One region of the Nonomuraea sp. NPDC001699 genome, then DNA from elsewhere that is predicted to be linked to it. Evidence: riboswitches for the same ligand, from Rfam matches in the RefSeq annotation. Region 1 holds a riboswitch; the other holds the start of a gene.
What was found. Region 1 has a riboswitch for cyclic di-AMP ahead of ACWCSU_RS12270 (C40 family peptidase). Riboswitches for the same ligand answer to the same signal wherever they lie in the genome.
Positions count from the first base shown of each region.

Region 2: another riboswitch for cyclic di-AMP. It lies ahead of ACWCSU_RS21705 (coiled-coil domain-containing protein); the one in region 1 lies ahead of ACWCSU_RS12270 (C40 family peptidase).

Region 1 is NZ_JBSFGF010000003.1:447,885-453,242, forward strand. It holds gene ACWCSU_RS12260 (M48 family metalloprotease) at 1-680, opposite strand, end outside; gene ACWCSU_RS12265 (hypothetical protein) at 692-1,522, opposite strand; gene ACWCSU_RS12270 (C40 family peptidase) at 1,676-2,158, opposite strand; cyclic di-AMP (ydaO/yuaA leader) riboswitch at 2,289-2,451, opposite strand; gene ACWCSU_RS12275 (C40 family peptidase) at 2,848-3,774, opposite strand; gene ACWCSU_RS12280 (NYN domain-containing protein) at 3,907-5,229, opposite strand.
Region 2 is NZ_JBSFGF010000006.1:515,119-520,476, reverse strand. It holds gene ACWCSU_RS21725 (TrpB-like pyridoxal phosphate-dependent enzyme) at 1-523, shown strand, start outside; gene ACWCSU_RS21720 (50S ribosomal protein bL37) at 565-642, opposite strand; gene ACWCSU_RS21715 (DeoR/GlpR family DNA-binding transcription regulator) at 780-1,559, shown strand; gene galT (galactose-1-phosphate uridylyltransferase) at 1,556-2,626, shown strand; cyclic di-AMP (ydaO/yuaA leader) riboswitch at 2,695-2,833, shown strand; gene ACWCSU_RS21705 (coiled-coil domain-containing protein) at 2,839-3,792, shown strand; gene pip (prolyl aminopeptidase) at 3,850-4,782, opposite strand; gene ACWCSU_RS21695 (MarR family winged helix-turn-helix transcriptional regulator) at 4,801-5,301, shown strand; gene ACWCSU_RS21690 (zinc-binding dehydrogenase) at 5,312-5,358, opposite strand, start outside.

The DNA.
Region 1 (5,358 bases):
GCGGCGCTGAAGTCGCGGGCGGGGTCGGGGGTGACGGCGGGCGCGCCGGCGGCCAGGACCCGCCACGGGGTGGTGAACGCGGCCACGGCCAGGATCACGCCGCCGACCAGGGCCAGGGCGATGCCTGCGGCGCGCCTGGAGCGGGATTCGGCGCGTTGCCGTTCTCGGGCGATCAGGTGTTCCGCCGTTCCTACCAGGTCGCCGGGGCGGCCCGTGCCGTCCTTTCCGCCTTCACCACCCTTGCCACGCTTGCCGCCTTTGCCGCCTTTGCCGTCGCCTCGGCCCTTGCCGGGCTTGCCCGGGGCGTCCGCGCTCTCGGCGGGGTTCTCGGCGGGGTTCTCGGCGTCCTTCGCGTGGGGGCGCTCGTCGGGGGTGGGGGGATGGAGGTGGCGGGGGTCCTCGGTGTCGGGGTCGGCGTCCGCGTCGGGGCGTTCGCCGGGGGTGGGGCCGGAGGTGTCCGGGTCGTCCGGGTCGTCGGGGTGACCTGGGGACTCAGGGGGTTCGGTGGTGCCGGAGGGTTCCGGCGGGCCGCCGTCGCCGGGGCGCCCGTCCTCGTCGTCCCTGATGGCCACACCGCCGCCGTGGCCCGCCGCGACCGCCGTACCGGGCTCGTCGGCCCCTCTGGCGACCGCTCCCGCAGGCTCGTCCCCCTCCCGGGGCGGGTCGTTCCGCTCGCTCATCTGCCTCCCCTTCACGCGAGCTGCTCTCGTACGTACTCGCGCCACCGTGCCGCCAGTGTCTCGGCGGTCAGCCCCACGGAGGCGAGCGCCTGATCGACGCCGGCCACGCGGGCATCACGGTAGAGCCGTACCAGGGTCCCGTCACCGAACCGGTCTGCGAGGAAGCGACACGCCATCCAGGCCTCCTGGTACGCCCGCGCGAGCCGTCCGGGGTCGGCTGCCGTGGGGGCGAAAGCCGCGGCTCCGGGCAACTCGCTCGGCAGTCGGCCGGCCCGTACTTCGGCGGCGAGTTCGGCGGCGGCCGTCCTGACGGGGAGTCCGGCGTCGCGGTAGGCCACGTAGTCGGCGAACCCCTCGTAGAGCCAGACGGGCAGCCGGTCGGTGCCCGCGGCGACGTGCGTGAGCTCGTGGGTGAGGACGACGTCGCGTCCGGTGGGGGTGAGCCGAGCGAAGGAGCCGGGGACGATGATCACCCTCGGGCCGTCGGCCACCGCGGCCAGCCCGTCCAGCGGGCCCGTGCCCGCCAGCCCGGCCGCCTCGGCGTCGGAGTCCGGTACGACGACCAGCGCGCGTACCGGCCGGCCGAGCAGCGCGGACACCCGGCGACCGGCGAGGTCGGCGCGACGGGCGAGATCGGCGAGCACGCCGGGCTCGGCGCGATGCCCCACGACCACGGACCGTCCGCCGCGGACCACCTGACCGCCGCCGGCCCACAGATCGCGCGCCCCGGCGGGCAGGACGGCGCCGGGCGGCGCGTCGGCGACCACGAGAACCGCCGCCAGCAGCAGGACGGACAGGAGCAGACGCGGACCGCGGAGGGACGGACGCACCTGCGAGGACACGGCCCGATGCTAGTCGGCCCGCGGCCCGCACGCCCCCTTCACGAGACCGGGCCCACGCCCTCTCCGCAAGGCCGGACCTGCGGTTCGCAGCAGGAAGCCGGACATGCGACAGGCCCCGGCCCGGACCGGGGAGGGTCCGGGCGGGGCCTGTTGTCACGCGCCGGGACGCACCGCGCCGACGAACGACGACTTCCGCCATCCGCCCAGTTTGTCGATGCGCACCCGTTCGCCGGTCCTCGGCGAATGGATCATCTTGCCGTGGCCGACGTACATGCCGACGTGGCCCAGCCCGTTGAAGAACATCAGGTCGCCCGGCTTGAGCTTCCGCCAGGAGACCTTGTGCCGAATGCGGGCGAACTGGCTGCTCGTCACGCGCGGGAGTCGCACCCCGGCCTTCTTCCAGGCGTACTGGACGAGTCCGGAGCAGTCGAACGCACCAGGACCCGTGGCCCCGTACCGGTACGGGTCGCCGATCTGGTGCTTGGCGACGGCGACGGCCTTGTAGGCCCTCACCTTCTGCCTGGCGGCCTTCGCCGCCTTGGCCGACCTGGCGCTCTTCGCCGACTTGGCCGACCTGGTGGTGGCCGCCTCGGCGGTGCTGGACACCGCGGTGAGCCTGACGGCCGATTCGCTCACCGTCTGCGCCCCGGCCGGCACGGCATGGAGAACCGCACCTCCGGCCGTCACGGTCATCGTGAGTGCGACGCCCTTCAGGGCGAGACGGGACAGACGGGGGTTATGCAGGGAGGTAGACAGGATTTCTCCTTGTGTCTTCCACGAACGCCTACCGGGTTAGCTGACGGATTCGGGCCTGGAAGTCGCCCTACGGCGCTGAACGCGCCGATTCACCCCTGATCCCGGGGGATGACGGGATCTTTGGGTCCCCGGCTCCGTGCCTCCTGGCTGCACGGACTCGGCAGGTCGCCACTCGATTGATGTGCCTGAATGGGGATATCGGCGGCGACCGACGGATTTTTATGTGGTCCACATCGGGGGGTTCCGATGTCGATTCGCGGCTCGCATGGCTTGCCGACCGCGACGCCAGAAACTACGCCGAGGGGTCAAGAAAGTGCAAAGGGGGAGTCAGGTTGTAAAGATCGAATAAAGGCACGAGTAAGGGAGGAAACCCCTGCTGGAGCCACAGGCTCCGTTACCTAAATGTGACCCTTCTCACACTTCCCGACGCAGGCGCTTGTCAGGGCCCTTTGACACCTTTTGTCCCCTTCGTCCCACAGGCCGGAAGAGCGGGCACGCCGGTGGTCCCTGCGGCCTTCGAGACGGGCGGCCGAGGGCGAGTGTCGGGAGGAGTCCCGGTGGACCGGAGGTCAGGGGCGGATGGCTCCGACCAGCGGGCGGCGATAGTCCGAGAGCCGGACGACCTTCACGACGTCACCCGTCTGCGGCGCGTGGACGATCTTGCCCCCGCCCGCGTAGATGCTGACGTGCCCCAGCCCCTCGCTGAAGATGAGGTCCCCGGGCTGGAGGTCCTTGATGTCCACCTTGCGTCCGGAGCCCCAGGCCCACTGCTGCCACGTCGTACGCGGCAACGAGACGCCGGCCGCGCGCCAGGCGGCCTGGGTCAGCCCTGAGCAGTCGTAGCCGCGCGGGCCCGTGCCCCCGAAGATGTACGGCTTGCCGACCTGGGCGAAGGCGAAGCGCAGAACGGCGGCCGCGTTGCCCGAGGCGGGACCGGTGTACTTGATGCCGGTGCTGTTGGGGTTGCCCGGGTTGTAGGCCCCCAGCTTGTCCAGGAGCTTCTTCTGCTCGCCGACCAGCTTCAGGACCTCGGCGCGCTCCTTCTGGACCGCGTCCCGCTCCTTGTCGGCGTCCGCCAGGGCGGTCTCGGCGTTGTCGCGCTCGACCTTGAGCCCCTTGTTCTCGCGGTCGAAGGCGGCCAGCTTCTCCAGCCGCTCGCGCGAGAGCTGCCCGGCCATGGCCATCCCGGCCAGCAGGTTCTCGGGGTCGTCCGCGCCCATCAAGCCCGGCAGGGACGCGACGTCCCCGCCCATCTTGTACGAGTCCACCGCCGCCCTGATGATGTCGGCCCGCAGGTCGGCGACCGTCTGCAGCTTCTGCTTGTAACGGTCGTTCAGCTTGGTGTAGGCGTTCTTGGCCTTCTTGTACTGCTCGGTCGCCGTGTTGTACCGGTCGACGACCTTGTCGGCCTTGTCGTTCAGCTTCTCCAGCTTAGCCTTGGCCTGCTTGAGAGTGGGCTTGGGATCAGCGAGCGCCGCACCCATCGGGACCGTCATCAGCCCGATCGCGAGACCCGCCGCCAACGTGACCCGGCCAAACCTCACAGCGTCGCCTCCCAGGGATTACACCTGGGGCGAAATAGTACAGAAGTGGCGGGTGGGGTCTCGCCAATAGTGCTAATTCGTAACTTATGCGCGGCCCAACCGGCGCAGCAGCAGACCCGACGGAACGGGTCTGGCGCCCATCCGGCGGACGGACTCGGCCACCTCGCGGTCGGAGGAGACGACCGCGATGGCCCGGCCGGGCGGCTCGGCGCGGACGAGCCGGCGGATGAGGTCGTCGGCGATCTCCCCCGGCGCGCTGAACAGCACCCGCACCCCGCGCGGCGCCACCACCTGCACGGGCGCGTTGAGCTCTGCACCGTCGAAGACCACCGTCACCTCGACGCGGGTCTGCGCGACCAGGCCGCCGAGGCCCGTCATCAGCCGGTTGCGCTGGTCGGCGAGGGTGAACGTGCCGTAGCCGGTCTTGGTGACGTTGTAGCCGTCGATGATCAGATGGACCTGCGGCAGCGCCAGGAGCTGGTCGAGGAGCTGCGGGTCGTCGTCGGCCAGGGCCCGCGCCGGCACGCCGCGCACCCCGGGACGCTCGCCGGTGCTGGCCGCGACCGAGTCGGCGGGCTTGCTGATCGTGGTGGGCAGCGCCAGCTCCCTGCGCAGCCCGGCCGAGGCGTCCTGGAGCGCGTCGAGCAGCACCCTGATGCGGGCGTCCTCGATGCTGCGGCCCTCGCGGGCGGCCCGGCGGGAGGCTTCGAGCTGCCTCTCCACGTCGGCCAGCCGCTCGCGCAGGCGGCGCAGCTCGGCCTCGCCCGCGTTGCCGGCCGTGGAGGCGGCGTGCCGGGCGTCGTCGGCGGCCTGCTCCATCTCCTCGGCCCTGCGGACGGCGGCCTTGGCCCGCTCGCGGGCGTCGTGGAGCTTGCGCCGCAGGTCGGAGTTCTCGGCGCGGGCCGCCTTGATCTGCTCGCGCAGCCGGTCGGCCTCCTCCTTGGCGGCGGTCTTCTGCGCGGCGAGCTGCTCGCGCAGCCGGGTCACCGCCTCCTCGCGCTCGGAGCCCTCGGCCGCCACCGCGGACTGCTCCAGGTCGGCGCGGGCGGTTTCGATCATCTCCGCCCAGCCGGGCGGCCTGGTGAGATAGGCTGCGGCCGCCACCAGCACGGGGTCGGCGGCGGGCGGCACGCTCCCCTCGGCCAGGGCGGCGACCAGCTCGGGCCATCCGGCGGCGACGGACTCGGCGACCAGTTCGCGGAACTTCTTGTCGTTCTCCAGTTGCGCGGCGATCGGCGCGCTGCCCAGCTTGGCGCGTTTGCGCGGGTCGAACTTGGCGATGCCGCGCAGCGGCGGCGGCACGGAGACCGCGGGCATGGTGCCGAGAACCTGCGCCGCCAGGTCGACGACGTTGAGGCGCACCTGCTCGGGAAGCGGGCGAGACAGGCCTTCACCCGCTGAACTCATCCCACTTGTCCCTTCGTGACATGCCCTTTCAGACAAGGGTACGGCTCTTGCGTACCTGACCGTAACGGTCCCTTGAACCTAGACAAGCGCTTGGTAGGGGGTATACGACTGAGCCGGGGCAGCCGTACG
Region 2 (5,358 bases), on a different contig from region 1:
CAGGGAGAAGCTGGCCGGACGGATCGCCACCGAGTTCCGGGCCGTCGAGCCGGCCGCCTGCCCGTCGTTCACCCGAGGCGTCTACGCCTACGACTTCGGCGACACCGCCGGGCTGACGCCGCTGCTCAAGATGCACACCCTCGGGCACTCCTTCGTCCCCGACCCGATCCACGCCGGCGGGCTGCGCTATCACGGCATGGCGCCGCTGCTGTCCCACATGTACGAGCTGGGGTTGTTCGAGGCGGTGACCCGTACCCAGAGCGAGTGCTTCGAGGCGGGCGTGCGCTTCGCGCGGACGGAGGGCATCGTCCCGGCTCCCGAGCCCACGCACGCGCTGGCCGAGACCATCGCCGAGGCGCTGCGCTGCAAGGAGAGCGGCGAGGAGAAGGTGATCCTCACCGCGCTGTGCGGGCACGGCCACTTCGACCTGGCCGCCTACGACCGCCACCTGGCCGGCGAACTGGAGGATCACACCCTCCCGCAGGAACGGCTCGACCGGGCGCTCACCGAACTGCCCGGCTGAGGGAAGCACGGGTGGCCGCGGGATCCCGCGGCCACCCGTGGTCAGTTCGCGTTCGGGCGCTTCCTGTGGTTCGCCTTCTTCTTCTTGCGCCCCCTGCCCTTGCGTGCGCGTTTCGCCATGGGCTCACCTCCGGCGGTCGGGATCGTGACCTTCAAGGTCTCCCCTGCCCGTCAGTCGCACAAGCGATACGCCGCGACCTAACATTCCTCAACAAACTCGTGTCATAATTTGGTGGAATCTGTTGGAAGGGGTGGGCGTGCTCGCACAGCAGCGTCAGCAGACGATCCTGGAACGCGTACGCAGCAGCGGCGGCGTCCGGGTGGCCGACCTCGTGCGCGAGCTCGGCGTCTCGGACATGACGATACGCCGTGACCTTGAGGTGCTGGCCGAGCGCGGGCTGCTGGAGAAGGTCCACGGCGGCGCGACGGCCCTCGGCCCCGGTTCGACCGAGGAGCCCGGCTTCACCGCCAAGTCCGCCCGCCAGCAGCAGGAGAAGGAGGCCATCGCGCGGCACGCGGCCACCCTCGTCCGGCCGGGCACCGCCGTCGCGCTCTCCGCCGGCACCACCACGTGGGCGCTGGCCCACCATCTGGTCGCCGTGCCCGAGCTGACCGTGATCACCAACTCGATCCCCGTCGCCGAGGTCTTCCACCGCAACCCGCGCGCCGACCGCACGGTCGTGCTGACCGGCGGCGTGCGCACACCCTCCGACGCGCTCGTCGGCCCCGTGGCGGTGGCGGCGATCCGCCGGCTGCACGTGGACACGCTCTTCCTCGGGGTGCACGGCATGAGCCTGCGCGCCGGGTTCACCACGCCCAACCTCCTGGAGTCCGAGACCGACAGGGAGCTGGTGGCCGCGGCGCACCGGCTGGTGGTCCCCGCCGACCACACCAAGTGGAACACGGTCGGCATCAGCACGATCGCCGAGCTGACCGAGGCCGACGTGGTCATCAGCGACGCGGGGCTGCCCGAGGAAGCACGCACCGAGCTGGCCGAACGGGCCGGAGAACTGATCATCGCGGAGGGCACGCCTTGAAGCGCACCATCACCCACCTGGCAGACGGCCGAGAGCTGATCTACTTCGACCGGCGCGACGACGCCGACCGGAGCGCGATCGACCGGCGTCCGCTCGACCCGCGGCCGGTGGCCTCCGAGCTGCGCTACGACCCGCTGACCGAGGAGTGGATCGCGATCGCCGGTCACCGGCAGACGCGCACGTTCCTGCCGCCGGCCGACGAGTGCCCGTTGTGCCCGTCGTCCGGGACGCGGGCGTCGGAGATCCCGGCCCATGACTATGACGTGGTGGTGTTCGAGAACCGCTTCCCCTCTTTCTCCGGAAATTTTGGGACTTATGGGGATGTCGGCGGGTTGAGTGAGGTGCGTCCGGGGGTCGGGCGGTGTGAGGTGGTGTGCTTCACCTCCGACCACACCTCCTCCTTCTCCAAGCTCTCCAACGCCCAGGTCAGGCTGGTCATGGAGGCGTGGGCCGACCGCACGGCCGAGCTGTCCGGCATGGAGGGCGTCGAGCAGGTGTTCTGCTTCGAGAACAGGGGCGAGGAGATCGGCATCACGCTCCCGCACCCGCACGGGCAGATCTACGCCTACCCCTACGTGACCCCGCGCACCAAGCTCCAGCTCGGAGCGGCCTCGCGGTACACGGGCGGCAATCTGTTCGCCGACGTGCTGGCCGCCGAACGGGCCGCCGGCACGCGGGTGGTCGCCTCCAACAAGCTGTGGACGGCGTTCGTCCCGGCCGCCGCGCGCTGGCCGTTCGAGGTGCACGTGTATCCGCACCGGCAGGTGCCCGACCTGGCGGCGCTGTCGGAGGAGGAGCGGGCCGCGTTCGCGCCGCTGTACACCTCGGTGCTGCGGGCGCTGGACGCGCTGTTCGGGGTGGCGATGCCGTACATCTCGGCCTGGCACCAGGCGCCGGTGCGGTACGGCCGCGAGCTGGCCTACCTGCACCTGGAGCTGTTCAGCATCAGGCGGGCGCCCGGCAAGCTGAAGTACCTGGCGGGCTCGGAGTCGGCCATGGGCGCCTTCGTCAACGACGTGCTGCCGGAGGAGGCTGCACGCATGTTGCGATCACGAATTGATCACTAATTGATTTCTCCTTAAAGTCGCATGACTCGTGATCTACCACTAATATCCCGTTAGACATCGGCCAGAACGGTCGTTGTACGCCTAATCCCGGGCGTGTTGCCCGGGAGCCGGGGACCCATCGCATCCGGGGTGAATCCGCGCAAGTGGTAGGGACTGCTCCCGTGCCCGAACCCGTCAGCTAACCCGGCCGGCAGAGGGAGAGGAACACCCACGTGGCGGCTTCGACCCCCGCGAGTCTTGCCATCGGCCTCATCACCGCCACCGCGCTGCTCATCCATCCGGCCGCCGCCTCGGCCGCGCCCAAGCCGTCCGAGGCCGAGCTGCGGGCCCAGCTCAAGCAGCTCAACAGCAAGGTGGACAAGCTCATCGAGACGTACAACCTCAAGCGGGTCGAGCTGGCCAAGGCCCAGCAGGCCGCCACGGCGGCACAGCAGCGGCTCACCGCCGCCGAGCAGGCGGTGGCCACGGCCGAGCAGCGGGTCGCCGAGATCGCCCGGATGCGCTACCAGAACCGCGACGCCTCCCTGCCCGGCTTCATGCTGACCCCGGACGGCAACAACGTGGCCATGCTCGAACAGCTCACCGCCGAGCAGCAGGCCGTCGTCAACAGCGTGGCCAAGGCCCGCGACGACCAGAAGAAGGCCGCCGCTGCCGCCACCGCGCTCGCGGCCGAGCTCAAGGCGGGCACGGCGGAGGTGGCCGAGCAGCGCGACGACGCCCAGGACGTCATCGACGACATCAAGAAGAAGCTCCAGGACCTCGTGCCGTTCGGGCCGGGCAAGAAGTCCGACGGCAGCTGGGCGCCCGAGCTGCCGTCCGGCTCGGACAACATCACGCCGCGCACCCGGCTGATGCGCGCGCAGGTGCAGAAGAGCTTCTCGCTGCCGTACGAGGTGGGCTGCTTCCGGTCCGGCTCCAGCGGCGAGCACCCGCTCGGCCGGGCCTGCGACTTCATGATGAGTACGGGCGGCACCATGCCGAGCGCCGTCAACAACGCCCTGGGCGACCGCCTGGCCGCCTGGGCGCTGCAGAACAAGGCCAAGCTCGGCGTCAAGTACGTGATCTGGAAGCAGCGCATCAACCAGGGCTCGGGCTGGCGCGCGATGTCCGACCGCGGCAGCATCACCGAGAACCACTACGACCACGTGCACATCTCGATGAACTAGCCGACGTCCTGTTCGCGTGACCACCTGACAGCCTTGCCGGCCCGGGCTGTCGGTGGTTCAGCCCCGGAACCTGTCCGTCGCGGCGGTCAGCAGGTCGATCATCTCCAGCCCGCCGTGTCCCTCCCCCACCACGTGCAGCTCGCTCCCGGGCCACGCCTTGTGCAGCTCCCAGGCCGTCACCAAGGGCCCGCTGACGTCGTACTTCCCGTGGATGAGCACCCCGGGCACCCCCGCCAGCCGCGTAACCCCGCGAACGAGATCGCTCTCCCCGAGAAAACACCCGTTCCCCCAGTAGTGCGTCACCAGCCGGGCGAACGTCATCCGGAACACCGGGTCCTGATATCTCCGGCTCGGCTGGAACTCCGGGTCGAGGCTCACATGCGTGTCCTCCCACGCACACCACTCGATCGCCGCCCGCTCCCGCCGCTCGGGGTCGGCCAGCGCCTTCGCGTAGCCCGCCGCCAGGTTCCCGCCCCGGTCCTCCTCCGGCAGGAAGTCGCGGAACCGCTCCCACTCCCGGGGGAAGATCCGCCCGACGTCCCGGGTGATCCACTCGATCTCCCAGGGCCGCCCGGCGGTGACCGCGAACAGGATCACCTCGCTCACCCGCTCCGGATACCGCTCGGCGTAGGCCAGCGACAGCGTCGCCCCCCAGGACGCCCCCACGAGCTGCCACCGCTCGATGCCGAGATGCTCCCGCAGCCGCTCCATGTCGGCGACGAGGTGCGCCGTGGTGTTGACCGACAGATCGGTTTCCGGCTCCCCGGCATCAGGCGTGCTCTTCCCGCAACCACGCTGATGAAAGACGACGATCCGGTACGCCTCGGGATCGTGGTACCGCCGCCACCCCGGGGACGCGCCCCCGCCCGGCCCGCCGTGCACGATCACCGCCGGCTTGCCATGCGGATTCCCGCTGACCTCCCAGTAGACGAGGTTGCCGTCACCCACGTCCAACATGCCCTGCTCGTAGGGCTCAATCGAGGAATACATAAGCGCTAATATATCTACATGACCCAGAGTCTCGGCACCCTGATGCGCACCTTCCACGAGCGCACCGACGGCGCGATCGCCCGGCTGTACGCCGACCTCGGGCTCCCCGACTACCGCCCCCGCTACTCCCCCGTCGTCCGCGCCCTGGTCGAGACCGGCCCCATGACCATCCGCGACCTGGCCGCCGCCATCGGCGTCACCCACTCCGCCGCCAGCCAGACCGTCACCCAGATGCGCCGCGCCGGCTACCTCGACCTCCGCCCCGGCCCCGACGACGCCCGCCAGCGCATCGTGCACCTCACCGGACGATGCCGCGACGCGCTCCCTCTCATCGAGGCCGAATGGCAGGCCACCGCCCTCGCCATCGCCACCCTGGACGCCGAGCTCCCCGTCCCGCTGGCCGACGTCCTCGCCTCCGCCCTCCAGGCCCTCGACGCCCACCCCTTCCGCGACCGCCTTCTCGCGACCGCGCCGCTGGCCGCGTACGGCGATCGGCGCGGTCCCGGGGGCAGGGACTGACCCTGCTCTCTCACGCCAGGTCGAGCACCGCCTTGCCGTGCACGCGGCGTTCGAGGA